One region of the Thermaerobacter litoralis genome, then DNA from elsewhere that is predicted to be linked to it. Evidence: riboswitches for the same ligand, from Rfam matches in the RefSeq annotation. Region 1 holds a riboswitch; the other holds the start of a gene.
The links. A riboswitch is a leader RNA that binds a small molecule or an ion and turns the genes downstream of it on or off. The one in region 1 is predicted to bind thiamine pyrophosphate.
Positions count from the first base shown of each region.

Region 1 (14,202 bases):
GCCCCGGAGGAGCTCATGCGCAAGTACGGGCTGACCCCGGAGGCCATCGCCGCCGCGGCCCGCCGGGTGCTGGAGCGCAAGCGGGCGGGGGTGGCGGGTGCGGCCCGCCGCTGAAGAGGGAACCTCGCCCGCCGGGGTCGTCCCTGGGTGCACGGGGCCGGGACCGGCCGAAGGGCCTTGCCGCCTGCCGGTGCCCACCGGGACCCGGTCCCCTCCGCCGCGCCGGCCCCCTACTCCCCAACCCCCTACTCCCCGGCCCCCGTTCCCTGGCCCGCTTCCCGGCCCGACTCCCCGGCGGCAGCTCCCAGCACCTCGGCCGCCAGGGAGCCGTCCCCTTCCAGCGTCAGGGTGGCCCCCCAGTAGTCCCGGCTGCCCCCGGGCACCGTCTGGTGGTTGAACACGAAGTAGTCCAGGTCGTGGATGATCCGGTGGGCCGTGCGGACCCGGCCGGGGTCCCGCCGGCGGTAGCCCTCCTCCAGCGCCAGAATGAAGGCCTTGAGGTCCTGGCCGGCGGTGGGCGGTTGCAACCGCGCTGCCACGTCCCGCAAGAACTGTAGGCTCGCGCTTTCCAGCACCTGCTGGACGTCGTTCCACGCGGGGCTGTGGGCGTCCCGCAGCGCCGCCAGGTGCCCCCAGCCGGCGATCTGGTTCATCCGCTCGTGGACCCCGTGCACGTTGCCCTTCGCCCGCTCCAGTTCCTCGCCCGTCGACGCCGCCAGGTGGCGGCCGACCTGCTCCAGTTGCTGGGGATCGGGGGCTTGGGGTCGTCCCAGCCCCTCCAGGGTGGCCTGCCACCACTGGCTTCCTGCCGGCGTCAGGGACCAGGCCACCACACCCGCCGCCACCACCGCCACGGCCACGCCGGCCGCCAGCCGGCGCCACCCCTGCCGCACCTTTCCCCTCCTCCCGCATGGGACGCCGCCCCTGCCGGGAACCCCGGCAGGCATAAGTTACCAGTTCCATGGTACCCGGAAGGACGCGCCGGGGGAAGACCCGGCCACGCCCTACCCGGTTCGCCCTCACCGGGGCTGGGGCGGCCTCGGCGCCCCGGTGCGCAACCCCTTCGTCCGCCGCGGCGTGCAGCCCGCCCGGCCCCGGCTCAACGGGGCGGAGGGCCGGAAGGGTCCTGAGGCCGCGGCGCCTCCCGCAGCGCCCCGGTGATGACCCGCACGTTGTGGCGCATCATGTCCAGGTAGGTTTCGGCCCCGCTGCCCGGAGGGCCCACAGAGTCGGCGTAGAGCTGGCCGCCGATGGGCACGCCCGCCTGGGCGGCCAGTTCCTCCATGAGCTTGGGATTGATGGTCGACTCCACGAAGGCCGGCACGCCGTAACGCCGCAGGTGCCCCAGCAGGCGGGCCAGCTCGGCGGCCGCCGGTTCTTCCTCGGTGCTTATGCCCCACACGCTGTCCACGACCCGGACGCCGTAGCGGCGACCGAAGTAGCGGTAGGCGTCGTGGGTGGTCACCAGCAGGCGGCGATCCGGCGGGACGGCGGTCACCTGGCGGGCGATCCAGGCATCCAGCGCCCTCAGCTCTTCCTGGAGGGAGGCCGCCCGCTGCCGGTAGAACCCGGCCCCCGCCGGATCGGCAGCGCTCAGGGCCGCGCCAATGGCGTCCACGTAGCCCATGACCAGCACGGGATCCATCCAGAGGTGCGGATCGACCTTCGCCGGATCGCCCGGCCAGGGCAGCAGGACGGCGGGGGGAAGGGTTTCCGCCACCCGCACCACCAGAGGGCCGCCCGTCGGCAGGGCAGGGGCCACCGGGTCCGGGGATGCCGCCCGCGGGGCACCGGGCCAGGCCGCCGCGGAGCCGGGTGCCGCCGGGGGGTCCGGGGGTCCCTCTGGGTCCGGAAGCCGGGTCGCCGGTGCAGGCCCGTCAAGGCTGGGCGGGGCGGGCGGCAGGCCGGAGCCTGTAGCCGTCCCTGGCGCCGAGCCGGTGGCGGGAGCCTGGGGCATCCCCTCCAGCAGCCGCTCGGCCCACAGGTCGATCCCGTGGCCGTTGAGCAGCACCACCCGGGCCCGGGCCAGGGCCAGGGCGTCCCGCGGCACGGGCTCGTAGCTGTGGGGATCCTGGCCCGGGGCCAGCAGGCTATGGACCCGCACCCGCGGGCCGCCGATGCGGGCCGCCAGGTCGGCCAGGATGGTGGTGCTGGCCACCACCAGGGGCCGCGGGTCGCCGGGGCCCATCAGCTGGCGCCACCAGTACCGGCCGGCCGCCAGCACCGAGCCGGCGCTCAGGAGGAGCACCAGCACCACCACCAGGATCGCGGCCGGTAGGGGTTGGGAACGCCTCATGCCGGCTCCTCCTCACGCGGGCCGGGCTGCGTCAGGGTCCCGTCCGGTTCCAGGGGATGAACCCGCAGGGCTGCCGCGGCGGCGGCGTCCAGCCACTGCCCCTCGGGGCTGGAGGCCTCCCCCGGCGCTTCGCTCCGCCCCGCCCCCTGCTCCGCAGCCACCGGTGCGGGCGGCTCTGGCCGTGGGCCCCGGCGCCCGGCCGGTTCCTCCGCCGGTGGCCCCGGAACCCGAACCTGGGAGGCTTCTTCGCGGCGCACCCAGAGCCCGTCCCGGGCGCGGCCGAGCACCTCCAGGCGGGTGCCCGGCACCAGTCCCGCCCGGCGCAGCCGGCCGAGAAGGTCCGGGTCCTCGTCGTCGACCCGGGCGACCACCGCCCGGGTCCCCGCCGGCAGCTGGTCCAGGGCCACCGGCGGCGGGCCGGGCTCCGCCGGCACCTCGCCGGCGGGGGTGGGAATGGGTGCGCCGTGGGGGTCGCGGGCGGGATGGCCCAGGGCTTCGGCCATCTCTTCCGCCAGGTGGGGCGGGGTGGCGTGCTCGAGCTCGTGGGCCACCTGGTGAACGTCTTCCCAGGCCATGCCGGCCACGTCGGTCAGGTACCGCTCCCACAGCCGGTGGGTCCGGATCAGCCGGCGGGCTTCCCGCACCCCGGCTGCGGTGAGGCGCGCACCCAGGGCCGGTCCTTGCGCCCGGGGCCCGCGGCCCTCCCGGAAGCCGGCCCCCGCAGGCTGCGGGCCGCCGCCTGCGCCGTCACCGGCCGGCTGCGGCGCCTGCGGTCCGGGGTCCCCGGCCTCGGGTTCCGGATCCCAGGCCGCCAGGCCCCGGGCCACCAGCCGGGCCAGGGCCGCCCGTACCTCCCGGCGGGTCAAGCCGGTCCAACCGGCCAGAACGTCCAGCGGCACGCCCCGCGGGGACGCGGCCGCGGCTGCAGCGGGTCCTGCCGCGGGTCCTGCCCCCCGGGCGACCGCCTCGCCGCCTTCCACCCCCAGCTCGTGCAGGGCCTTGAGAACGTCCTCGGCGGCCACCAGCCGGGCGGTCCGGCGCCGCTGCAGGAGCCGGGCCAGGAGCCCCTGCTCGGGAGCCAGCACCAGGGCCACCACGAAACCCGCCATGGCCACCAGCACCATGGCGGGTCCCGAGGCCACGTCCAGGTAGAAGGACAGGTAGAGGCCGGTCACCGCCGCCACCGTGCCCAGCACCACGGCCAGGCCGATCAGGGCCGGGAAGCGGCGCACCAGCAGGTAGGCGGTGGCCGGCGGGGTCACCAGCATGGCCAGGGCCAGCACCACCCCGACTGCCTGCAGCGCCGCCACCAGGGTCGCCGACACCAGCACCATCATCAGGTAGTGGAGGGCACGGACGGGCAGTCCCGCCACCTCCGCGGTGACGGGATCGAACGCCCACAACTGGAGCTCCTTGAAGAGGAGCGCCACCAGCCCGGCCGCCACCGCCGCCACCACGGCCATGAGCACCAGGTCGGCGCGGGAGACGCCCAGGACGTTGCCGAACAGGATGTGGAACACGTCCACGCTGCTGCGGGCGCGGCTGAGGATGGCCAGCCCCAGGGCGAAGGCGCCGAGGAAGAGCAGGCCCGTGGCGGCGTCGGACTTGAGGCGGGTGTTCCGCTCGAGAAAGCCGATGCCGGCCGCCGTCAGCAGGGCGCTGGCCAGGGCGCCGGTAAAGTAAGGCCAGCCCAGCAGGTAGGCGACGGCCACGCCCGGCAGCACGGCGTGGGAGATGGCATCGCCCAGCAGCGACCAGCGGCGCACCAGGAGGAAGCTGCCCGTCACCGCTCCGGCCACGGCCACCAGCACCCCCGCGGCCAGGGCCCGGACCATGAAGGGGTAGCGCAGCGGCTCAGCCAGTATGTCGAGCCAGCCCGGATCGCCCGTCATGCCCGCACCCCTCCCGGTACCGGCAGGACCACCCGGTCCAGGTAGGTCAGCCGGCCGCCGTAGGTCTCCCGCAGCCGCTCGGCCGTCATGACGTCCGCCGGCGGGCCGAAGGCGATGACCCGGCCGTTGATCAGTGCCACCCGGTCGTAGTGGCCGATCCCCGCAAGATCGTGGTCGACCACCAGGATGGTCTTGCCCGCGTCCCGCAGCCGGCCCAGCAGCCGCCGCACCACCTCCTGGGTGGCGGCGTCCACGCCGGCATAGGGTTCGTCCAGCAGGATCAGGTCGGCATCCTGGGCCAGGGCCCGGGCGATGAAGACCCGCTGCTGCTGCCCGCCCGAAAGGGCCGCCAGGGGGCGCCGGGCGTAGGCCGCCATGCCGACCTCCTCCAGGGCCTCCGCCACCCGGCGGCGGTCCTCCGGCCCCGGGCGCCGCAACCAGCCCAGGCGGGGCACGCGCCCCATCATCACCACGTCGGACACGGTGGCCGGGAAATCCCAGTCGATCAGCTCCCGCTGGGGCACGTAGGCGATGCGGCGCCGCTGGCGCTCCACCGGCTGGCCGAAGACCCGCACCGTGCCGGCGGCGGGCCGCACCAGCCCCAAAATCGCCTTGAACAAGGTCGACTTGCCGGCCCCGTTCGGCCCCACCAAGGCGACCAGCAAGCCCGCCGGCACCGCCAGCCGCACGCCCCGCAGGACGGGCCGGTGATCGTACGCCACATAGAGGTTGCGCACGGCCACGGCGGCCTCGCTCTCACCAGCCATGTTCCGTCCCCCCTGGGGGACCGGGCCGGTTCAGCCCGGCGCGATCCGGACGAACCGGCGCAGCCACACCCTGCTAGTTGTTAGCCAACAACATTTTTGCATAAATGCAAAACCAGGGTACAGAGCGGCGCCCCTTCCTCGGGCGGCAGTTCAGGCCCGGCGGCAGCTTCTCCACCGGGGAGGCGGAGTCCGGGCAGCGGTCCCCCTTGCAAGAGGTGGCCCGGCGGGACACAGCCCCGCGGCCTGGGCTACCATCGCCGTTCCTCGGGGCTCCATGGCCGGCGCCCGGCGCAAGAGGCTCCCTGCCCCGGGCCCGGCCTAACCCTCCGGGCGGCGGGCGCCCGGCCGGCCCGGGTGGGTGAGCCCGTTGCGGCCGGGTTCGCCCGCCGGCAACGGCCGGGCCAGGCCGCGTACCGGGTGCGGGCCTTCCTCTTCGGGAGGCCGGGCGTTGGGCCGGGGCACCTCCACCACCGCGATCTCCATCCACCGCCCGTCCATCCAGGTGTTGGCGTAGATCAGATCGGGCTGGCCGTCCGCCTCCAGCCGGGGGTAGAGGTGGAAGCGCAGCCCGGCTACGTCGGCTGCGTTGTAGAAGCCGGAATAGTACAGGATGTCCAGCACCTGCTCGGCCAGGGCCAGGGCCTCCCGCCGGTCGGGGCAGATCACGGTGCCGTCTTCGCGCAGGGTGGTTTCCATGAAGACCCGGGCCAGGTCGTCCAGGACCCGGGTGTCGTACGGGTGGTCTCGCCGCGGCCGGGAGTAGCCCTGGCGCAAGGGGCGCGGGCGAGCGGCTCGCCGATCGCCCTCCGGGGCCCCGGGCGAGCCGGACGGGCCGGCCGCTGCCGGCGTGCCGGGCGGTTCCGGCGCCCGGCCGGTACCGCCCGAGCGGGCCGGTGGCCGGGCCGGGGCAGGATGGCCAGGCCGGGCACCTCCGGGTCCGGCGCCGGGTCCGGAACCAGGTCCGGCGCTGCCGGGTCCGGTGCCGCCGGGAGCCGGGCCCTTCTCTTCCTGGGGATCGGACGGCCCGCCGGGGCCGGGCCGGTGATTGCGCTCCATGGCAGTCGCCTCGCTTGCTCTGACGGGCCGGCCACGATGGCGGGCTCGCCCGGCGATGGCCGGCTAGCGATTAATCATAGCACAGGAGCGCCCGGGCGGAGACAACGCCACCCCATCCGGCACCCGGGCGGCCGGCCCGGCCCGCCGGCCACGACCCGCCAGGACCCGCAGCCGGGTGCCCGTCGCCGCCCCTGCTGGCCGGCCGCTCAGGGATCACAGGGCGCCCCCGGGGAAGACGGCCCCTTCGGGCAGTTCCTCCGCCCGGCCGGCCCTGCCCGCGGCCGCCGGCAGTCCCTCCGGTGAGAGCCCGGGACCGGCCGGGGCCGTGGGGCCGGCCGAGACCGTGGGGCCCGCCCGCTCCAGGGGCGCCGGATGCCGCACGGACAAGGCCGGCCGCACGGGAAGAACCGGCCGGGCCAGAATCCGCTGCAGGTACAGCGCGCCCGCATCCATGCCCTGGGTCCCCAGCAGGAGCAGGAGATCGCCTTCCCCCAGCAAGGAGACCGCCGCCGCCACCGCATCCCCCAGCCGGGTGAAGGTGCCGACCTGGGGGGGCTTGAGCCCGCCCGTCTCGAGCCCGGCCAGGCACGCCTCCCACTCCGCGGGCCGCACCATATCCCGCGCCGTGGTATCCCCCGCGCTGGCGGTCACCAGCACCGCCGCCCCGAGGCGGCGGGCCTCGCAGGCCAGTTGGAGGCCGTTGGCATAGTTGATGGCCGCACCCCGCCCTCCCCGCACGGCATAGACCACCACCGCCCGCCGGTGGGGGATCCGGGCGGCCACGGCGAAGCAGGCGGCCAGGCTGTCGGGCCGCCCGGCGGTATCGTCGATGACGGTGAAGGGGCGGCGCATCAGCACCTGGGTGCGGCGCCGGGGTGCGGCAAAACCCGGCAGGGCGCGGGCGACCGTGCCCGGATCCAGGCCCAGCCACAGGGCAGCTCCCACGGCCGCCACCACGTTGAGGGCATGGTGGGGGCCCATGAGCTGAGTCTCCAGCCAGACGCCCGGCCGGGCCGGTCCCGGCCCCTCGGGAGCCACCCGAACGCCGGCGGCGGGAGGTGGCGCGACAGCCGGTACGGCCCGAAAGTGTCCGTTCCCCCCGGGACGATCCCGGCTCAGCCGCAGGGCGGGCCCCGGCGGCCAGGCCGGCGGGAGTTCCAGATGCAGCCGGTTCGTCCAGAGATCGGGACCCGCTCGGCCGGAGAGCGGCGCGGCGGGCGCGGCCACCTGCTCGGCCGCCAGCCGCAGGTGGCAGGCGCGACCGCGCCCGAACAGGACCACCGGCGCCCGGGCATAAGGGCCCAGGCGCAGGGCGGCCTCGCCCTCGTGCATCAGCACGCCGCCGCCGGGCGGGATCATGGCGACGAAACGGCCCTTGGCGGCCGCGTAGTCCTCGTAGGTGGGGTGGTACTCCAGATGTTCCAGGGGAGCCAGGTTCGTCACCACGCCCAGGTCGAAGGCCACGTCATCCACCCGCCGCTGGTCGGCACCCTGGGACGAGACCTCCATCACCGCCACCCGGCAACCGGCATCGGCCATCACCCTGAGGTACCGGTGGAGGTCCAGCGGGTCGGGGGTGGTCAGGTTGCCCGGCCAGCGGTGCCCTCCGGCGCGCACCTCCAGCGACCCGATGAGGCCGGCCGGGATTCCTGTGGCGCTCAGCAGATGGTGGAGGAGAAGGGTGGTGGTCGTCTTGCCGGTGGTCCCGGTGACACCCACCACCACCAGCCGGCGGGACGGGTGACCGTAGCGGTTGGCCGCCAGGCGGGAGAGGGCCGAGCGGGCACAGGGAACCTGAAGCCAGCTGACCCCGGGAGGCAGCGGCTGCCCCGGGGGCTGCTGGGCCACCACCACCCGGGCCCCCCGGCGCAGCGCCTCGCCGGCGAAGGCGGCGCCGTCGTGCCGGCGCCCGGGAATGGCCACGAACAGGTCGCCGGGTTCGACCCGGGCGGAGTGGGAGCGGATCTCGCCGACCCAAGGAGGCAGCGGCTCGCCGGACAGGGAAAACGACAGCCCCTGCAGCAGCGGAACGACATCCAGCGCCATGGTAATGGTTCAACCCCCCCGTTTGGGGTTCCCCGATAGGCGTATGTCGCATGCCCCGGGCAGGTGTCACGGAGGGGGGAAACGGTCAAAGGCTCGCCAGCCAGCTGATCAGGGCAGGGGCCAGCAAGGTGAGGATGAGGCCGTGGACGAAGGCCAGGGCCGTGGTGCCCGCATCCCGCGCCGCCGCGGCGATGACGGGCAGGGTGGTGTCCATGGTGGTGGCGCCTCCCGGCAGGACGGCCAGCCAGGACCGCCGGCCCGCCAGGCGCGCCAGGAAGGGCACCGCCACCACCGTCAGAAGCTCCCGCATCACGTTGGCCAGGAAGGCCAGGGCACCGGCGGCCGGTCCCCAGAGCTGGGCCACCAGCACCCCGGCCATGCTGTACCAGCCGAAGGCGGCCGCCACCGCCAGGGCCAGGGCAGGCGGCTCGCCGGTCAGCCGCCCCGCCAGCCAGCCCCCAGCCAGGCTCCCCGCCGCACCCAGCAAGGGCAACAGGAGGGCCTTGCCCCGGACGGCCCGGAGGCTCTCCCGGGTGGCCGGCCACTGCCGGCCGAACTCGTACCCGTAAAGGGCCATGAGGAGGAGCAAGGCGTACCCGGAGCCGGCGGCGGCCAGCCGCCCGGCAGCGGCCACCAGGGGGGCCGATCCTTCCGGCCCGCCGGCCACCCCTCCCGTCCCGCCGCTCGCCGGCGCCTCCACCGGCGCCTCCAGCCCGCCGGCCATGGCCGCCGCTTCTCCGGCCACCGCCGCCCCCACGCTGCCTCCCGGCAGGCCGCCCAGCCAGTGGACGAACACGGCTCCCGCCAGCCAGCCGCCGGCCACCGCCAGGACGGCTGCGGCGCTGAGGCGCAGGGCTTCGCCGGACCGGCCAGCCCCCCCGGCGGCCGTGGCCGGGTCCCCCGCGGCGGGATCGTGGCGGGCCGGGTCCGGCCGGGTCCTCGGGGCCTCCGGGCCGAGGTTTCCCCGGGGGACGGGATCCGAAGGGAGAAGGTGGGGTCCTGCCGCCCCGCCCGAGAGCGTGATCGGGCCCTGGCGGGTGCGTCCCGCCACCTCGCCGGCCCCGCCCGCGGCCCTGGATCCAAGCCGCCGGGTGATGGGGGTGGCCTGGCACCAGGCCATGCGGATACGCCGGCACCAGGCGCCGGGGGCGCGCCGGCGCCTGGTGCTGGGGGCGCCCTGCCGAAAGGCCGTACGAGCACGCCATGCGGCCCCCAGGGCCGAGCCCAGCAGTCCCGCCAGCAGCGCCCCGCCCGCCGTGGCCACGGCAAAGGCGGCAGCCCGCCCGCCCAGCCGGGCCAAACCGGACCCTACCTGGGGATCCAGGCCCAGCCGCAGGCCCATGAGAAAGAGCAGCGCCCGCAGCGTCCACCGGGATGCCGCATCCCACCAGGCTGCCGGCAGCCGGCCACCCAGGCCGCTCAGCCCCGCGGCCATGCCGGCGGCCAGGGCCACCAGGACCGCGGTCACGGCCGGCCTCGCCCCTGGGCGGGGCCCGCTCCGGCGGTTTCCCCGGCACGGGCCCCGGACCGGCGCGGTCGACCCGCCGGACCCCTGCTGGTGGCGGCCACAAGGCGGCCGGCCGCTCCGGTCGTGCCGCCGGCCCCGCCGCGGCCACCGCCGCCGGTGTCGCCGCGGGCGGCCCCACCGCGGGCGGCATCGCCGCGCCGGCCGCTTTCCAGCACGCCCATGAGCCGCGCAAACCCCAGGGCGCCCAGCAGGACGGCGCCCGCCAGCGCCGCGGTGAACCCCAGCAGCCCCGCCACCGACCCGCCCGTGCGGCGCTGCCACATGGCGGCGATCACCACAAACAGTCCCAGGGCCATCGCCCGGACCACGGGCTTCAATCGCTCGCGCAAGCTGGTTCCCCCGTTTCGCCCACCCGTTGACCTGTTCTCGTGCGGGCCGGATACTGGAGATGGTAGCACCGTGGGGGTGCTGGCGCCACGCCGGCTGAGACGAGCCAACCGGCTCGAACCCCTCGAACCTGACGTGGGTAATGCCACCGGAGGGAACGGTGCGGTCCCGCTCCAACGAAGCCTCTGGATCGCTTCCTGGCGCCTGGGCCGCGTTCGTCCCGCGGCCTTTTTCGTTGCCGGCCGCACCTTGCCCTGCCGCGGCAGCCCCCGCCAGCCCGTACCACCTGTGGGAAGGGAGCGATCCACCATGCCCACCCCTGCCGAGCCCCGTCCGGGGGCTCCCCGCCCGGATGGGCGCCCGGATGCGCCCCACCCGGGCACCCCGCCCCAGGTGCCGCCGCCCCGCGCCATGACCATCGCCGGTTCCGACAGCGGCGGCGGCGCCGGGATCCAGGCGGACCTCAAGACCTTCAACGCCCTGCGGGTCTTCGGCACCTCGGCCATCACCGCCCTGACGGCTCAGAACACCGAGGGAGTGCGGGACGTCCACCTGGTGCCCCCCGGGATGGTGGCCGCCCAGATCGATGCCGTGCTGGACGACATCGGCACCGACGCCGCCAAGACGGGCATGCTGGGCACCACCGCCATCGTGGAGGCCGTGGCGGAGCGCATCGGCTACTGGCGGGACCGGCTGGGTCCCTTCCCCCTGGTGGTCGACCCGGTGATGATCGCCAAGAGCGGGGCCCCCCTCCTGGACGAACCGGCCCGGGAGGCGGTGCGGCGGCTGCTCCTGCCCCTGGCGACGGTGATCACGCCGAACCGCCACGAGGCGGAGGAACTGGCCGGCGTCCCCATCCGGACGCTGGACGACGCCCGCCGGGCGGCCCAGGTCCTCCACGGGCTGGGGCCGGCCTGGGTGGTGGTCAAGGGCGGCCACGTGGCGGAAGATTCGGCCGACGCCGTGGACGTGGTCTACGACGGCCGCGACTGGCACCTCTTGCGGGCGCCCCGCATCGCCACCCGCTCGACCCACGGGACGGGCTGCACCTTCTCCGCCGCCATCACCGCCTACCTGGCCAGGGGGTACGGGGTGCTGGACGCCCTGCGAGCCGCCAAGATCTACATCACCGGGGCCATCCGCCATGCCCCCGCCATCGGGCGCGGCCACGGCCCGACCTGCTCCTTTTACCCCTGGGAGGCTGCGCCCGATGACCCGTTGGGTGACCCGTTGGGAGCGGCGGCCGGGGAGGGCGGCGCGCCGAACGGCGCGCCCGTGGACCAGGCCGCATCCGGGGCCGCGGGCCCTGAGGGCCGGCAGCTCGACGGAGGTGAAGAGGGATGACGGCACCTCAGCCCGGCGCGCCCCCCCACCGCACCCGGCGGCTGGTCCGGGCCGCGATGCTGATCGCCCTGGGCACCGTCCTGGCGGGCATGATCCGGGTCCCCGTCGGAGTGGCCACCGCCACGCCGGTGCAGCATGCCGTCAACGTGCTGGCCGCCGCCTGGTTCGGCCCCGCGGGCGCCGTGACCGTGGCCTTGCTCATCAGCCTGCTGCGCAACCTGCTGGGGCTGGGCACCCTGCTGGCCTTCCCGGGAAGCCTCTTCGGCGCCGCCCTGGCCGGGCTCGCCTACCGGGCCGCCCGGCGCCCCGCCGCGGCCATGGCGGGGGAGGTGGTGGGCACGGGCCTCTTGGGCGGCCTGGCCGCCTTCCCCGTGGCCCGGTGGCTGCTGGGCCAGGCCGAGGCGGCCTGGTTCTTCTACGTGGTGCCTTTTACCGTCAGCAGCCTGCTGGGCGCCCTGGTGGGCGGCCTGCTGCTGCGTTGGCTCCCCGCCCCGGCCCCGGAGGGCGACGGGGGGCCGGTTCCCGGCCCGGGCCCGGGGTCCAGCCAGAGCCCGCCCTCGTCCCGCAGGTGACCCCGCGCCTTCAGAGGGGCGGCAATCGCCCCCGCGGGGAACGCGCGGACCGGGCCGCCACCGGGGCCGTGCGCCGTGGCTCGCCCCGACCCGCGGTAGGCCGGCATGCCTCGGTTCCACCGGGGCCGTGGGTCCGTAGCTCGCCCCGGACTACGGCCGGGCGACGTGACAAGGTTCCGCCCCGCCCGGGGCTCGTGGCCCACCCTGGCCCGCCGTGGGCCGGCATGACCGGGGCGCTGCCCGGTTCGCCATGAACCCGGCGGTTCGCCCGGACCCGCGCCGGGCCGGCATGAGCCGGCTCCGCCCGGCCCCTGGACGCGCGTCTCGCCCTGGCCTGGCAGGACGATCAGGCGTTCCACAGGCATTCCAGAGGAGGGATCCCCGTGACGAACATGGGCGCTCCCCAGCCGCCGGCTCCGGAAGCCTCCAACTCCTCCACCGGCCCGGCGCCCGCGAGCTGGGCGGCGGAAGCCGCCCGGGTCCTGGCCCGGATCCGCCACCGGCGACCGCTGGTCCACCACCTGACCAACTACGTGGTGATGAACTGGACGGCCAACATCACCCTGGCGCTGGGGGCATCCCCCTTGATGGCGCCGGAACCGGAGGAGTTCCCCGCCATTGCTGCGGCGGCGGAGGCCCTGGTCCTGAACATCGGCAGCCTGCGGGCAGGGGATGAAGCCGTCTTCAAGGCGGCGCAGGCGGAGGCCCTCCGCCACGGGCGCGCCGTGGTGGTCGACCCCGTGGGGGCCGGTTTCACCCCCTTGCGCACCCGGCTGGCCCTGGACCTGCTGGCCGGCGGCGCGACGGCCGTGCGCGGCAACGGCGGCGAGATCCTGGCCCTGGCCGGGGCGGGCACCGGCCGCACCCGGGGCGTGGACAGCGGCGCGGTGGAGGAAGGGGAGGTGCTGGAGGCAGCCCAGGCGCTGGCCCGGCGTTACCGCTGCGTGGTGGTGGCCAGCGGACCGGTGGACCTGGTCACCGACGGCCGCCAGGCCTGGCGGGTGGCCAACGGCCACCCCTGGCTGGCGGCGGTGACCGGCGGCGGGTGCGGGGCGACCACCGCGGTAGCGGTGTTCCTGGCGGGCTCGGAGACCCCTCTCAAGGATGCCACCCTGGCCATGGCCGTCTACGGCCTGGCCGCCCAGCGGGCGGCGGAGCGCACCTCGGGGCCGGGCTCGTTCCAGGCGGCCTTCCTGGACGAGCTGTACCGGCTGGGGGCGGGGGGCACAGGGGATGCCGAAGGGCTTTCCATTCTCCCGGGGCCGCCACACGGATCCCGGGAACGGTGAACCGCGCGGAGACGGCGGGAGGTGATCCCATGACGGAGGGTTCAAGGAACGGTAAGGACGGGTCTGGCCGGGGCGGCGCCCGCCTCCCGTTGCCCGCGGGCATCCCTGCCGGGGGTGCGGATCCCGCCCGCCCCGCAACCGGCCTGCTCAAGGTCTACTTCATCTACGACCTGGGCCTTGTGGGCACCGCCGACCCGGCCCCTCTGCTGGAGCCGGTGCTGGCGGCCGGGGTCCGGGCGGTGCAGTTCCGGGCCAAGGCGGCGGCCGACCGGGTGGCCTACGAACTGGCCGAGGCCGCCCGCCGGATCACGGCCCGCTACGGCGCCCTGCTGGTGGTCAACGACCGGCTGGACCTGGCGCTGGCGGTGGGTGCCGACGGCCTGCACGTGGGACAGGACGACCTGCCGGCGGAGGTGGTGCGCCGGCTCTGGCCCGAAGGCCTGCTGGGCGTTTCCGTCCGGAGCCCCGAGGAGGCGCGGGCGGCCGAGGCCGCCGGGGCGGACTACGTGGGCGCCGGGGCGCTCCGTTCCACCTCCACCAAGGACGATGCCCGCGTCATCGGCCTGAAGGGGTTGAAGGCGGTGGTGGCCGCCACCCGCCTGCCCGTGGTGGCCATCGGCGGCATCACCCTGGATGACCTCCCGGCCCTGCGCGGGGCCGGCCTGGCCGGGGTCGCCGTCGCCTCGGCCATCGCCCGGGCGGCCGACCCGGGCGGAGCGGCGGCCGCCTTCGTGCAGCGGTGGGACCGGTGAGTGCACCGCAGGTGCATGACGCCGTCCCCTTTTCTACGGCACGGCACCGGCTCCGGCCCGTCGTGCTACACTCCCTTTGTAGTGCTTGCCCGTCTGCTTGCCCGGCCGCGTGGTCCCGCCGGCCGCGGCCCGACCGGACTCGGCCCAGCCGGCGGCGGCCACGGTCGAAAGGGGGGCCGGGCAAGCCAGCCCGACGACAGGAGTTGACCTGCCGTGTCCCACCGCCAGCCAAGCGGCCGGCGAAGCGCCGGTGCGGCCTCGGGCGCCGGTTCGTCCCGGCCGAACGCCGCCGGGGGCGGCCTGCCAGAGCCCGGTCATGGGGCCCAATCCGGT
Region 1 covers NZ_BAAIES010000009.1:290,500-304,701, forward strand. The annotation lists gene ACYQ02_RS08340 (transketolase family protein) at 1-114, shown strand, start outside; gene ACYQ02_RS08345 (hypothetical protein) at 246-893, opposite strand; gene ACYQ02_RS08350 (metal ABC transporter solute-binding protein, Zn/Mn family) at 1,100-2,296, opposite strand; gene ACYQ02_RS08355 (metal ABC transporter permease) at 2,293-4,188, opposite strand; gene ACYQ02_RS08360 (metal ABC transporter ATP-binding protein) at 4,185-4,955, opposite strand; gene ACYQ02_RS08365 (hypothetical protein) at 5,274-6,011, opposite strand; gene ACYQ02_RS08370 (Mur ligase family protein) at 6,225-8,057, opposite strand; gene ACYQ02_RS08375 (LysO family transporter) at 8,143-9,525, opposite strand; gene ACYQ02_RS08380 (hypothetical protein) at 9,522-9,914, opposite strand; TPP riboswitch at 9,977-10,086, shown strand; gene thiD (bifunctional hydroxymethylpyrimidine kinase/phosphomethylpyrimidine kinase) at 10,222-11,256, shown strand; gene thiW (energy coupling factor transporter S component ThiW) at 11,253-11,828, shown strand; gene thiM (hydroxyethylthiazole kinase) at 12,221-13,117, shown strand; gene thiE (thiamine phosphate synthase) at 13,147-13,869, shown strand; gene ACYQ02_RS08405 (MFS transporter) at 14,083-14,202, shown strand, end outside.

Region 2 (14,202 bases), on a different contig from region 1:
CCTTCCTGTTGAAGCTGGCGGCCGGTTCGGGCCTGAGCGGAGACGCCCTGCCCGCCGGGTGCGGTCGCATCGAGCTCCGCCGCCAACGGGCCGGGGTCGTCCTCTGGATCACCGGCGACCCGGCGGGCCGTGGCCGGGCGCTCCAGTGGCTCGCCACCGCCCACGCCAGCGAGGCCCTGCGTCCCGCGGGATCCCGCCGGCCCGCCCTGGACAGCCCGGTGGTGGCCCTGGAGCGGGAGAACGCCCGCCGCCGGTGGGAGGCGGTGGCCCGGGAGGAACCGCGGATCCTGTTCGAAGACGCCATCGCGCCGGAAGCCGAGCGGTTCCGCGCCGTCTGGCACGAGCGTGCCTTGCCGGCGATCCGGGCGAGCTGCCGGCCGGGCGACGAGATCCGGGTCGATCTACGGCTCGACCAGCCCGACGCGGTGCTGGAGGAACTGGCCGGCGAGGTCCGCCGCTCCCTGGCAGACCTCGGCTTCGCCCCAGAGGAGGTTCACGTGCGCTGGCTGCCTGCCTTCCGCCAGGGGTTTCACTGGCTCTTGCAGGTGGTGCCGCCGGCCGTGGCGGCCCATGCGGGGGCCCACCAGGTGGTGGTCGAATTCGCCCGCCTGGGGCCGGCGGCCGGGAACGGCCGGCGAAGGGACGGCCCCCCGGGGTCGGAGGGGGATGGCCCCGGCGACGGGACGCCCTGCCTGGACCTGCCCATCCGCTGGCTGCAGCCCCTCTACCCGGTGGACGATGTGCTAGCGGCCCGCACGGGACTTCCCGCCGAGCGCATCGTCTTCCGGGCGATGGAACCCACCGGGGACGACGGGCCCACCTACCGCGTGATGGTGGCCGACCGGGACGGCCGGGTCCTGTGGCAGGATTCCCTCCGGGTGGCGGCCCGCCGGCGGCGCTATCAGGACGCAAACCCCCAGCTGGGGTGGGTCCACGTGGAGACGGGGCTTTGCCGGGTGGAACGGGCCGCCGGCGGAGACGGGGGCCGGTGCCAGGTGGTGTTCGAACAGCTCCTGCCCACCGGGGCAGAGATCTTCTGGGACCGCTATCAGGCCCAGGTCCTCCCGGCCCTGGCCCGGGTGCTGGAGGAGACCCTGGGGCCGGACCTGCGGGCCGAGGGGCAGCCCTTCTTCCTGACCCTGGAGGTCGACGTCCGGCTGGACACCCGCCCCGACGAGCCCCTGGGCGTGCGCCAGGAGTCCCACAGTACCGCCGAGGGGCTCCACGAGGACATCTACTTCAACACCCTGGACTTCTTCGAGGAGTGGGGCAAGCAGCGGGCGGGCACGCCCTTTGTGGCCCCCGGCAAGGTGGTGCCCCGGGTCCGGGTGCAAGCCGGTCTGGGGACGCAGGCCACCGTCCGCCTAACCGGCATGGGGATCGGAACCCGCCTGGCCCCAGCCGATGGGGGCCGCGGTTTCCCGCCCGGCCGCAGCCGCCCATCCGTGGGTTCCGTCACCGTGGACGCCGCGGGCCGGGCGGTGGCGACGCTAGCCGGCCCGTGGGCCACCCGCCCGGCCGGCGACGCGGCCGTGGACAACGACGGGGCTGTGGCGCGGGTCCCGGGGGCGCTGGCGGCTGGCACCAGCCCCTCCGCCGGTGCTGGCGGCGGGTCGGGCGACGTCCCGTGGCAGCGAACCCTGTTTGACGCCGAGGCCGTGCAGCGGTGGCTGGCCGGCTCGGGCCGGGATTCCCTGCGCTGGTCGGTGGCCGGCCACTCCTTTGAAGGCCGGCCCGTCTACCAGGTGTTTCCGGTCGAGGCGGAGGCCGCGGGAACCCAGGAGGGGGCGCCGGTCGCGGCGGCGGCGGCCGGGGCCGCTGGCGCCGCCGATGGGGATCTTCTGGTGGTCCCGGTCAACGCCACCCTCTTCCGGCCGACGGTGCTGTTCAAGGCGCGGCATCACGCCAACGAGGTGTCCAGCACCAATGCGCTGCTGGCGTTGCTGGGGGAGCACCTTGACGCCACCGAGGGGGTCAACTGCGTGGTCATGCCCCTGGAGAACGTGGACGGCGCCGCCCTGCACCGCCAGCTGAGCGGGGACAACCCGCGGTGGAGCCTGCACAGCGCCCGTTACAACGCCCTGGGCCAGGAGTACGCGAGCGAATACTTCCACGAGACGCCGCGGGCGCCGGAGACCCGGGTGTACACCGATCTCTGGACCCGCTGGCTGCCCGACGTGGTGATCGACGAACACGGCGTCCCCTCCCACGAGTGGGTCCAGCCCTTCGGCGCCCACGGCGGGGGCCGGAAGTTCACCTCCTACTGGCTCCCGCGGGCGCTGATCTACGGCATCTTGCCGGTCTTGGCGGCGAAGGAAGGGGACCAACGGGCCGCCAAGCAAATCGAAATGGCCGAATTCGTCGCCCGGAGCCTGGACGGCTGGCCCGCCATCGCCCAGGCGAACCGCCGCTGGCTGGCCGTGTACCGGAAGTACGCAGCCGACTGGCTGCCCCAGGTGTTCAACGTGGAGACGGTGGGCGAGTTCGTGTGCTACCGCTGGCCCATCGGCGCCGATGCCGGCGGCCGCTACGCCATGCAGCGCCATCCCGAGATCACCGGTGTGGAATTCATCACCGAGGCGGCCGACGAGACGGCGGTGGGGCCGTATCTGGAGACCTGCGCCGAGGCCCACCTGGCCGTGGACCTGGCCATCCTGGGTTGGCTGCGGCAGCAGCCCGTCACCATCGAAGAGGCGGTGGCCGTGGAGGGCACCACCGTCTACCGGCGGCGCCGGCGGCGGCGCCCGTGGGAGGCGGAACCGGCGGCGGCCCGGGCCCTGCCGCCCCAAGCCGCCGGGGGGCCGGAAGGGGAGGCGAGGCGATGAGCACCGTCATCGACCTGAACTGCGATCTGGGCGAGAGCTTCGGCGCCTACACCATCGGCATGGATGAGGCCATCCTGCCGCTGGTCTCGTCGGCCAACGTCGCCTGCGGCTTCCACGGCGGCGACCCGCGGGTGATGGAGCGGACGGTGCGGCGGGCCGCGGCGCTGGGGGTGGGGATCGGTGCCCACGTGGGCTACCCGGACCGGGTGGGCTTCGGCCGGCGGGAGATCCGGGCCACGGCCGACGAGGTCCGGACCGACGTGCTCTACCAGATCGGCGCCCTCTACGCCTTCTGCCGGGCTTTGGGGGTCGAACTCCAGCACGTCAAGCCCCACGGGGCCCTGTACAACCAGGCGGCCCGGGACGCCGGGCTGGCCCGGGCGGTGGTGGAGGGCATCGCCGCCTTCGACCGGCAACTGATCGTCCTGGCGCCGCCCAACAGCCAGCTGGCCCGGGCGGCCGCGGAGGCGGGCCTGCCCGTGGCGCTGGAAGGCTTCGCCGATCGCGGCTACAACCCTGACGGCAGCCTGGTGAGCCGGCGGCAGCCGGGCGCCGTCCTCCATGAGCCCGACCAGGTGGCCGCTCGCGCCGAGCGGATGGTGCGGGAGGGCAAGGTGCGGGCGGTCGACGGCAGGGACATCGACCTCCGGGTGCAAAGCCTGTGCATCCATGGGGACAATCCCGCCGCCGTGGACCTGGCGCGGCGGGTGCGGGAGCGGCTGGAGGCGGCGGGCGTCGCCATCCGGCCGCTGCGCAGGCTGCTCGACCCCGGACGCCCCGACCGCTGACGCCCGGGGGAGGGATGCAGGGTGGTCGACGACCTGGACGACGGCGGAGTCGACGGCGCGCCGCCCTCGCCGCTGCCGGGCGGAGTCCTGGATCCCGGCCCGGCGGCGGCCGGCCCCTTCCCGGCCCGACTGGCGCAGGCCGCCGCGGGCACGGCAGGGGGCACCGCAGGGGCCGCAGGGGCCGCCGCGGGCACCGCAGGGGGCACCGCCGGGGTCGCAGGGGCCAGCGCGGGCGCCGCAGGGGGCACCGCCGGGGTCGCAGGGGCCGGCGCGGGCGCCGCAGGGGCCACCGCAGGGGCCGGCTCGGGTGCCGCAGGGGTCTCCGCAGGAGGCCCCTCCGCTGCAGGGCCGTCTGCGGCAGGGCCCTCCGAACCGCGCTTCGTGCGGGCGGGCGACTGCGGGCTCTACGCCCTCTTCCCCCAGGTGGTGGACCCGGCGGTGAACCGGCAGGCCCGCCGCCTGGCCCGAGCGGTGATGGCGGCCCGCTGGCCGGGGGTGATCGACGTCGTCCCCTCCTACGCCGCCGTGTACATCCAGTTCGACCCGGTGACGGTGACCTTCGACCGGCTGGTCAACCGTTGCCGGGAGCTGCTGGGCGCGGCGGCGGGCGGCGAGCCGGAGGAAACCCGGATCTGCGTGCTGCCGACGGCCTACGGCGGCCCCTGGGGCCCCGACCTGGAGGCGGTCGCCCGCTTCCACGGCCTCGAGCCGGAGGAGGTGATCCGGCGCCACGCGGGACGCGACTACTTCGTGTACTTCTTGGGGTTCAGCCCCGGCTTCCCCTTTCTGGGCGGGCTCGACCCGCGCCTGGCCACCCCCCGCCGGTCCACGCCCCGGACCCGGGTCCCCGCCGGTTCGGTGGGGATCGCCGGCGAGCAGACGGGCGTCTACCCGGTGGAGAGCCCCGGCGGGTGGAACCTGATCGGCCGGACGCCGGTGCGGCTGTTCGACCCGGCCGCCGACCCGCCCACCCTCCTGCGGCCCGGGGACTATGTCCGCTTCGTCCCCGTCGACGGCGGCACCTTCGAGCGGATCGCCGAGGCGGTCGCCCGGGGGACCTACCGGCCCCAGTGGCTGATCCGGGACGAACCGGCCCCAGGATCGGCGGCCGGCCCGGCCGGCGCGGGCCGCCCGGCGACCAGGGACTCGGACCCCGAAGGAGGTGCCTCCGCCGGCCGGCCATGATCGAGGTCATCCAGCCGGGCCTCTACACGACCATCCAAGACCTGGGGCGAACCGGGCTCCAGCACCTGGGCGTGCCCGTGCAGGGGGCGGTGGATCGGGCCGCCCTGATCCTGGGCAACCGCCTGGTGGGAAACGATCCGGGCGCCGCGGGCCTGGAAGCCACCTTGATCGGGCCGGTCCTGCGGTTCCACGTGTCAACGGCCGCCTGCGTGATCGGGGCCGACCTGGGGGCGACCCTCAACGGCCGCCCCCTGCCCGTGGGCCAGGTGGTGGCCGTGGAACCCGGCGACGTCCTGGCCTTCCGGGGCGGCTCCCGGGGCTGCCGGGCCTATGTCTGCGTCGCCGGCGGCATCGCCGTGGAGCCGGTGGCGGGAAGCCGGTCCACCGACCCCCTGGGCCGGCTGGGCGGCGTGCCCCAGCGGCCGGGCACGCCCCTGCAGGCCGGCGACCGGCTCCCCCTGGGGACGCCGGTCCGGCAGCCCCGGGCCCTGGCGGGACGCCGGGTTCGCTGGAGCTTCGTCCCCGACGGCGGGCCCTTCGTGGCCCGGGTGGTCCCGGGCCCCCAGGCCGGGTTCTTCCCCTCCGGGGCGTGGACGACGTTCCTGGCCGCCGAGTACACGGTGACGCCGGCCTCGGACCGCATGGGCTTGCGGCTGGAGGGGCCCCCCATCCCGAGGCCGCCGGGGGAGGTCCTCTCCGAGGGCCAGCCCCTGGGGGCCGTGCAGGTGCCGCCCGACGGCCGGCCCATCGTGCTCTTGGCGGGGCGGGCGACGGTGGGGGGCTACCCCAAGCTGGGTGTGGTGGTGACGCCCGACGTGGGGCTGCTCGCCCAGGCCCGGCCCGGCGACCGGATCCGGTTCCGGCCCATCGACGGCGACGCCGCCGAGGAGCTGTACCGCCAGTGGTGGCGGCTGCTCCACGGCCCACGGGTGATCGAGGCAGCCGGCGGCGGCAGTCCGGAGCGGGGGTGATGGGGGCGGCTCGCGCTCCATCCTCGGGCGGCGGGCCCCTTCACCCCTCAGCCCGAGCCGCCCCCGCCGGTCCCGGTGGCGCCCCCGGAGCCGCCCGGGGCCGGTTCCACCCCCATCAGCCGGGCCAGCATCCGCACCTGGCCCACGTGGTAGGCGAAGTGCTGGATCATCTGGTTGACCACCCAGAGCACCGTCAGGTTCGCCGGCGGCGTCCCGCGGAAGCCCGGGGGCATGATGCGCGGTTCGAGCAGGTCGTCCAGGTCCCACTCCGCCATGCGGGCGTCGGTGTGGGCCCAGACCGCCCGCAGGTAATCGAAGAGCGCCTCCCGGGTGGGCAGTTCCCGCGCCCGCTTGGGGCGCATGTCCCGCCCCAGGATCACCGCGTTGACGAACCAGTCCTCCGATTGCGCCAGGTGCCGGACGCACCAGGCCGCCGAGTTCACCCCGCCCGGCGGGACCCAATGGAGTTGCTCGTCGTCCATGGCGTCGGTGCAGGCCATCAGCACCTGGCGCCACCCCTGCAGGTTGGGCAGGAAGAGGTCGGCGGCCGTCAGCCGCCGGTTCGGGCCGGAGCCGTCCATGCTCACCCTCCTCGCTCACCGTCCTCGGGGGCCGCCGGCGGGCCCCGGCCCGAATCCCGGGCCGGCATCCCGGGCCAGCATCCCGGACCGGCCGGCTCACAGGAGCCGCTCGCCGCCCCCGTTCCGGGCCGCTTCCGCCGCCAGCTCGATCAGCCCGCGGGCCATGTCGCCGAAGCTGGCAAAGCGCGGGTCCCGGGTCTGGCCCGCCCGCCAGCGGAAGTAGATCTGCTGCAGGATCACGGCCAGCTTGAAGTAGGCGAAGACCAGGTACCAGCCGATGCCCGCCACGTCGCGGCCGGTGCGCTGGGCGTAGCGGTGGACGAACTCCCCCCGGCGCAGGAACCCCGGATGGACCGTCACCGTGGGCAACCCGTTCCGCAGCACCTCCGGATCGTCGGGATGGACCCAGTAGCTCAGGCTGACGCCCAGGTCGAACAGGGGATCGCCCACGGTGGCCATCTCCCAGTCCAGCACGGCCACCACCCGGTCCAGATCCGGGGAGAGGATCATGTTGTTGAGCTTGAAGTCGTTGTGGATGAGGGCGGCGCCGGCCGGCGCGGGCACCCGCTCCTCCAACCAGGCCAGCAGGGGATCCAGGACGGGGATCGGCTCCGTCTCGACCCGCCGCCAGCGGCCGGCCCACCCCTCCAGCTGGCGCCGGACGAACCCCTCCGGCCGGCCCAGCTGGCCCAGCCCCGCCTGCCGGTAGTCGACGGCGTGGAGGTCCGCCAGGGTATCGACGACCCGCTCCCCGATGCGGCGGCAGGTGGCCGGCGGCGGCACCCGGTCCCCCGGGAAGCTGCGGTCGACCACCACCCCCGGCCGGTATTCCATCACGTAGAAGGGGGCTCCCAGGACCGACGGGTCGGCGCAGACGGCCAGGGGCCGGGGCGCCAGGGGGAAGACCGGGTGCAGGTGGCGCAGGATGGTGGCCTCCCGCACCATGTCGTGGGCCCGGGGCGGCAGGGGGCCGAAGGGAGGCCGGCGCAGGACGGCCTGCCAGTCCCCCGCCCGCAGCCAGTAGGTCAGGTTGGAAGCCCCGGCCGGAAACTGGCGCACCTCCAGGGGCGGCCCGGGAAAACCGGGCACCTCCCGGGCCAGGAACCGGCTGACCGCGTCCAGGTCGAGCTCCTCCCCCGGACGGACGGGGACGGTCTCGGGGGGCACCCCGGTTTCCATTGCGCCGGACGTTCCGGCGGTGGAACCGGCCCCGGCCGGGCGGCGTGCCTGGGGATCGGGGACCGGCCCGGGGCCCGCCGCCCCGTACGGGTCGGAAACCGGCGCCGGCCCGCCGGCCAGGGCCTCCGGCCCGGGGGCCGTCTCCGCGCCGGGGGCCGTCTCCGCGCCGGGGGCCGTCTCCGGGACAGGGACCGGCTCCTGGCGCCGTCCCGGCCCCAGGCCCGGGGCCGGTTCGTCCGCCCACCTCATGCCGGCCCGCCCTCCGGACCGGTGCCGGGGCCGCCCGTGCCGCCGGTGCCGGCGCCGGTTCCCGTTGCGGCGGGCACCGGGGCGAACTCCTTGAAGATCCGCTTGGCGACCACCACCCGGTGGACCTCGTCGGGCCCGTCGTAGATGCGGGCGGCCCGCGCCTCCCGGTAGAACAACTCCAGGGGCGTATCCTTCGAGTACCCCAGGGCCCCGTGGACCTGCAGGGCCCGGTCGACCACGCGATGGAGCACGTTGGCCCCGAAGAACTTGATCAGGGAGATCTCCTTGCGGGCGTCGAGGCCCTGGTCCAGCCGCCATGCGGCGTAGAGGGTGAGCAGCCGCGCCGCCTGGATCTCGGCATAGGAGTCGGCCACGAAGTTCTGGATCGTCTGGAACTCCGTCAGCCTTTGGCCGCGGGTCTCCCGGGTCAGCGCCCGCTGGACCATCATCTCGAAGCTGCGGTTCATCACGCCGATCCAGCGCATGGCGTGGGTGATGCGCCCGGGGCCCAGGCGGGCCTGGGCGATCCGGAACCCCTCGCCCACGGGGCCCAGGGTGTTCTCCACCGGCACGCGGCAGTCCTCGAGGACGATCTCGTCGTGGGTTCCCAGCCCGCCGCCGTCGTCCATCACGGGCACGTGGCGGACGATGCGGAAGCCGGGCGTGTCGGTGGGGACGATGATCATGGTCGCCCGCCGGTGGGGCGGCGCCTCCGGGTCGGTGACCGCCATGACGATGGCGAAGGCGGAGCGGGCTGCGTTGGTGATGAACCACTTGTGCCCGTTGATGACCCAGTGGTCGCCGTCCCGCACGGCCCGGGTGCGCAGGGTCGTGGGGTCGGACCCCGACACCTCCGGCTCCGTCATGGCGAAGCAGCTGTAGACCTCGCCCGCCAGGTTGGGCTTGAGGAACCGCTCCTTCTGTTCCGGCGTGCCGAACATCCAGAGGATCTCCTGGTTGCCCGTGTCCGGGGCGCTGGTCCCGAAGGCCCGGGGCGCCAGGGGGCTGCGGCCGAGGATCTCGTTCATCAGCGCCAGGGTGACCATGCCCATGCCCAGGCCCCCGGCCTCCCGCGGCATGTGGGGCGCCCAGAGGCCGGCGTCCTTGACCGCCTGCTGGATCGCCTTCAGCCGTTCCTCCGGCAGGGTGCCGGTGCGGAAGAACTCGGCCTCGGCCGGGTAGACGTAGGCGTCCATGAGGGCGCGGGTGCGTTCGAGGACGGCCTCTTGCTCCGGAGTGGGGCGGAAGTCGTACACGGGGATCACCTCGGTGATCGCTTCCCGCCGCGGAAGACCGGCTGGTCGTCGGGATCCGCCGGCGCAGGGCCCGGGCGGTAGGAGTTGGCTTCGGCGCCGAGAAGGGAATACCTGCATGCTCGCCGGGACGGGCCGGTCCCGCCGGCGGCCGGTAGGAGGGGCATGGGAAGGAGGCGCCCTGCGGAATGAGCATCCTCGACCGCTTTCGTCTCGACGGCAAGGTGGCCCTCGTGACCGGCGGCAGCCGGGGCCTGGGGTTCCAGATCGCCCAGGGGCTGGGTGAGGCGGGGGCCGCGGTGGCCATCACCGCCCGCAAGGAGGAGGGCCTGCGGGAGGCGGAGGAGCGGCTGCGCAGCCAGGGCATCCGCTGCCTGGCCGTCCCCTGCGACGTCACCGACTACGACCAGGTGGCCGCCACGGTGCGGCGGGTGGTGGACGCCTTCGGCGGCCTGGACATCCTGGTCAACAACGCCGGCGCCACCTGGGGCGCCCCCTTCTTCGAGATCCCGCTGGAGGCCTGGGACAAGGTCATCCGGACGAACCTGCACGGGACCTTCTACATGAGCCGGGAGGCGGCCCGGGTGATGGTCGACCAGGGCCGCGGCGGCCGGATCATCAACGTCGCCTCGGTGGCGGGCCTGCGGGGGAGCGACCCGCGGGTGATGCAGACCCTGCCCTACAACACCTCCAAGGCCGGGGTGATCAACTTCACCCGGGACCTGGCGGCCAAGCTGGCCGAATACGGCATCACGGTGAACTGCATCGCGCCCGGATTCTTCCCGACGAAGATGACCCGGGGCATCCTGTCCCAGTATGGTCCCCTGATCGAGCAGACGGTGCCGCTGCGGCGGCTGGGGGGCGAGCGGGACCTGCAGGGGGCGGTGCTGCTCTTCGCCTCGGAGGCCGGTTCGTACATCACCGGTCAGGTGCTGGCCATCGACGGCGGCATGACGGCCACCTGACCCCGGCCGGGCGGGGGACTGGGCCGGCGGCGGGCGCGCCACGGCCTCCGCACCCCGGCTGCCGCGGGGCGCCCGAGGCGATCCGGCCCGGGCGTGAGGGGGTGCGGGGGCGTGGCCGGGCTACCACGGGCGGCGACGGGTTCGGCAGCGGCCTTGATGACTTGATGAGGGCGCCGCCGGGCTTGCCGGGAACGGCCTTGTTGGGGCGGCGCCGGATCGCCGGTGACGGCGCCCGAGGGGCGTTGACGGGGCCGGTGGTGCCGGCCTATGATCGGGGTGCACAATCCATCGGGAAGTCGGTACCGGGGGTGCCCGCTTGGGCTGAGAAGCGCCGCCCGCCCCAAGGCGGCCCGGCGCTACCCTTCGGACTCGATCCGGGTCATACCGGCGTGAGGAAGGTACCGCATGGCCGCCTGTGGGCGGCGTGACGCGACCCACCTCCGACCGGAGGTGGGTCTCTTTCCTCAGCCCGATCGCCGTTTACCCAGGGTGGGGTGGATCGACGGCGTGGTCCGCGATGACGGCGCGGCCTCCCAGGAGGCCGGCCCGCAGCGGCCGCGGCCACCGGTCGGCCAGCCCCCAGGCGACGGCCAGGGCGTCCGCCGGCCCCGCGAGCCCCCCGGTTCCGCCCGGAACCACAAGGGGGGCCTTGGGATGGCCGGTTCGTCCCGCGGGTTGCAGTTCCGCGAGATCGTCATCCTCACCTTCATCGCAGCCGTGTGCTCGGTGGTCTTCATCAACGCCTGGACCCTGTGGTCCCTGGCCCAGGCGGTCCATCCCGTGCTGGCCGAGACGACCTACGGCATCTGGTTCGTCGCCGCCACCGTCGCCGCCTACATCATCCAGAAGCCGGGGGTGGCCTTCGTCGCCGAGCTGGCCGCGGCCGCCGGGGAACTGGTGCTGGGCAGCCCGGACGTGTTTTGGGTGCTGCTCTACGGCGGGCTGCAAGGTCTGGGCGCCGAGGCCGCCTTCGCCCTGCTGCGCTACCGCCGGTTCGACCTGCCGGTGCTGGCCTTGTCCGGCCTCCTGGCGGCGGTGGCCAGCATCCCGCTGGATTACATCAACGGTTACTTCGCGGAAATGCAGGCGGGGGTGCTGGCGGCGGCAGTCGCCGTGCGGCTCGTGAGCGGCGCCGTGGTGGCCGGTGTCTTCGGCAAGGTGCTGGTCGACGGCCTGGCGCGGACCGGGGTCCTGAACGGCTTTGCCGTGGTGCGCAACCGGCAGGACCGGGCGGCGGGGCTGGCGGGCTGAGATGGGGTGGAACCGGCCGGAACCCGGGGGTGCCGCCTGCGGGCCCGCCGCCGGTCCGGCGGCCGGGGGCGCCCCCGGTGGAACGGGCCCTGGAACCCGGGCTTCCGCCGTGGCGTCCCCGGCGGCGTCCCCGGTGGCGTCCTGCCACCGGCTGACCGTCCGCTATCCGGGACGGTCCAAGCCCGCCCTGCAGGATCTCACCTTAACCCTCGCCGCCGGCCAGCGGGTGCTGCTGCTCGGCCCCAGCGGGTCGGGCAAGAGCACCCTGGCCCTGGCCCTGGCGGGGCTGATCCCCGCGGTCGTCGAGGCACAGGTCCGGGGCGAGCTGCAGCCCGCCCGGCGGGCCGGGGTGCTGTTCCAGGACCCGGAGGCCCAGTTCTGCCTGTTCACCGTGGACGAGGAGGTGGCCTTCGGGCTGGAGAACCGCTGCGTTCCTCCGGCCGAGATGCCGCCCCGGATCGCCCGGGCCCTGGACCGGGCGGGCCTGGCCGTGCCCTTCGGCCACCCGATCCACGCCCTCTCAGGCGGCCAGAAACAGCGGCTGGCCCTGGCCGGCGTCCTGGTCCTGGAGCCGGACGTGTTGATCCTGGACGAGCCCACGGCCCAGCTGGACTCGGCCGGCCGGGCCCTGGTGCTGGAGAACCTCTGGGCGCTGGACCGGCGGACCACCGTCCTGGTCGTCGAGCACAACCTGGACGGGGTGGTGGAGTGGGTGGACCGGGTCGTCGTGCTGGGTCCCGACGGCCGGCTGCTGGCCGACGGGACGCCCCAGCAGGTCTTCACCTCCTTCCGCCAGGTGCTGGAGCGCGATGGGATCTGGCGGCCGCGGCGGTGGGGGCCCTTCTGGGCGCCCGTGCTGCGGGAGGCCCGGGACCGCTGGCCCGGGGAGACGGCGGCCTCCCCCGGCGGGACGGGCCGGGCCCCCGCTGGGGCTGCGGCCCGGCCGCAGGCGCCTGGGACGGGGGGTGAGGCCCCGGCGGATCGGCCGGCGGCGCCCGCCCCCCGGCCGGATCCTCCCGGGGATCCCGGCGAGGGGCCCCGGACCGACGCGGGCACCGACCCCGCGCCCCTGGTGCGCCTGGAGTCGGTCACGGCCACCCGGGGGGCGCGGGTCGTGTGGTCCGGCGTCACCCTCAGCCTGGGGGCCGGCGAATGGGTGGCCGTCCTGGGCGGCAACGGCACCGGCAAGTCGACCTTCCTCCAGGTGGCGGCGGGCCTGCACCCGCCCGCGGCGGGCCGGGTGGTCCACGCGCCCGCCCTGGCGGGGCGCCGGGGCGGCCCGGCCCAGGCCGGCTTCGTCTTCCAGAATCCCGAGCACCAGTTCGTCACCGACACGGTCTACGACGAGATCGCCCTGGCCGGCCGGCTGGCGGGATGGCCCGAGGAGGTCCTCCGGCCCCGGGTCGACCAGCTGATCCGGCGCTTCGGCCTGGAGGGTCTCGAGCAGGTCCACCCCTACACCCTCTCCCAGGGGCAGAAGCGCCGCCTCAGCGTGGCCAGCGTGCTGGTGGTCCCCCGGCCGATCCTCTTCCTCGACGAACCCACCTTCGGCCAGGACGCCCGGACGGCGGCGGCCCTGGTGGCCGAGTTGGCCGCCCTGCACCGGCAGGGGACGACCCTGGTCATGGCCACCCACGATCTGGAGCTGGCGGCGGCCGCGGCCACCCGGGTGCTGGTCTTTGGCCAGGGGCGGTTGCTCTATGACGGCCCGCCCGAACCCCTGTGGGACGAACCCGGCTTGCTGGAGGCCGCGGGCCTGGCCGCCGCTCCCGGGGCGCCGTGGGGTGCCCGGTCCCCCAATGGCCGGCTCCGGGGTCCCGCAGGGGCCGGCGCCGGCGGCCCGGTGGATGGGGTGGCGGCCCGTGGGGAAGGGGGCGCTCGGGGGCGAGGGGCCGGGGAGCCCGGAGGGGGCGGGGCCGGCGGCGCCGTGGGAGCGGCGGTGGGGTCCGGGGTGGCGGGCGCGGGACCGGCCTCGGGCCCAAGGCCCCAGGAGGGAGCAGGGCGGCCGCAGCCCGTTCCGTGGGCCTGCCGCGTCCACCCCGCGTGGAAGCTGGCCGTCCACCTGGCCCTGGCCGCCGTGATCCTGGCCACCGGCGACCCGAGGATGCTGGCGGCCTTGCTGGCTGTGCCGGTGCTGGTCGGCGGGCTCTTGGGCGGGATCGGGCTGCGCCGGTGGCTGGTGGCCCTGGCCCCCTTCGTCCTGGTGGCGGGAACCCGCCTCTGGACCCTGGGCGCCTTCGGCCGGGGCGAGCAGGTGGTGGGCCAGATCCTCTGGTACCGGTTCACCGCCGAAGGGCTGGAGAGCGGGCTGGTGGTCGGCCTGCGGCTCCTCGGCCTGGGGGCCCTGGGCGTGCTCTATGCGGGGACCACGGGGTTGGCCGACCTGGTCCTCGGGCTGATGCAGCAGTGGCGGCTCAGCCCCCGGTGGGCCTACGGCCTGCTGGCTGCCCTGCGCTTCGTCCCCCTGTTCCAGGAGGAACTGGAACGGGTGCGGCAGGCCTACCGGGTACGGGGTTTGACGGGGCGGGGGCCCCTGGGGCGGCTGCGGGCGGTGTACCGTTACAGCCTGGCGCTGCTGGTCCACGCCATCCGGACGGCGGAGGTGGTGGCCGTGGCCCTGCAGGCCCGGGGGTTCGACGGCTCCCGGCGGCGGACCTACTACCGCACCCTGCCGGCCGGATGGCGGGAGGTGGCCTACGCCGTCCTCCTGCTGGCGGCCAGCGGGCTTGCCCTCTGGCTGGCCGGGCGGCTGGCGTAAGCCGGCACGGACCGGTCGCCGCGGGGGACCCGCGGGCTTCGAGACGGCCCGCCGCCCCGCCCTGCCCCCTCGCCCCCCCCCCCGCGGCGGGGCGACCTCTGCACCGGTTCACCGGCGGGCGATCCCGGCGGCGCGCCCGGGTGGCCAGTATGCCAAGCAGGGAGGGACGCCATGTGGCGAGGTTGGATCCCGTGGAG
Region 2 covers NZ_BAAIES010000008.1:19,820-34,021, reverse strand. The annotation lists gene ACYQ02_RS05490 (M14 family metallopeptidase) at 1-2,825, shown strand, start outside; gene ACYQ02_RS05485 (LamB/YcsF family protein) at 2,822-3,613, shown strand; gene pxpB (5-oxoprolinase subunit PxpB) at 3,635-4,798, shown strand; gene ACYQ02_RS05475 (5-oxoprolinase subunit C family protein) at 4,795-5,769, shown strand; gene ACYQ02_RS05470 (DinB family protein) at 5,817-6,350, opposite strand; gene ACYQ02_RS05465 (phosphotransferase family protein) at 6,447-7,778, opposite strand; gene ACYQ02_RS05460 (acyl-CoA dehydrogenase family protein) at 7,775-9,043, opposite strand; gene ACYQ02_RS05455 (SDR family oxidoreductase) at 9,220-9,996, shown strand; TPP riboswitch at 10,291-10,410, shown strand; gene ACYQ02_RS05450 (ECF transporter S component) at 10,651-11,247, shown strand; gene ACYQ02_RS05445 (ATP-binding cassette domain-containing protein) at 11,249-14,005, shown strand; gene ACYQ02_RS05440 (TenA family protein) at 14,179-14,202, shown strand, end outside.
Region 2: linked by a shared signal. The riboswitch ahead of ACYQ02_RS05450 (ECF transporter S component) and the one ahead of thiD (bifunctional hydroxymethylpyrimidine kinase/phosphomethylpyrimidine kinase) in region 1 are both predicted to bind thiamine pyrophosphate.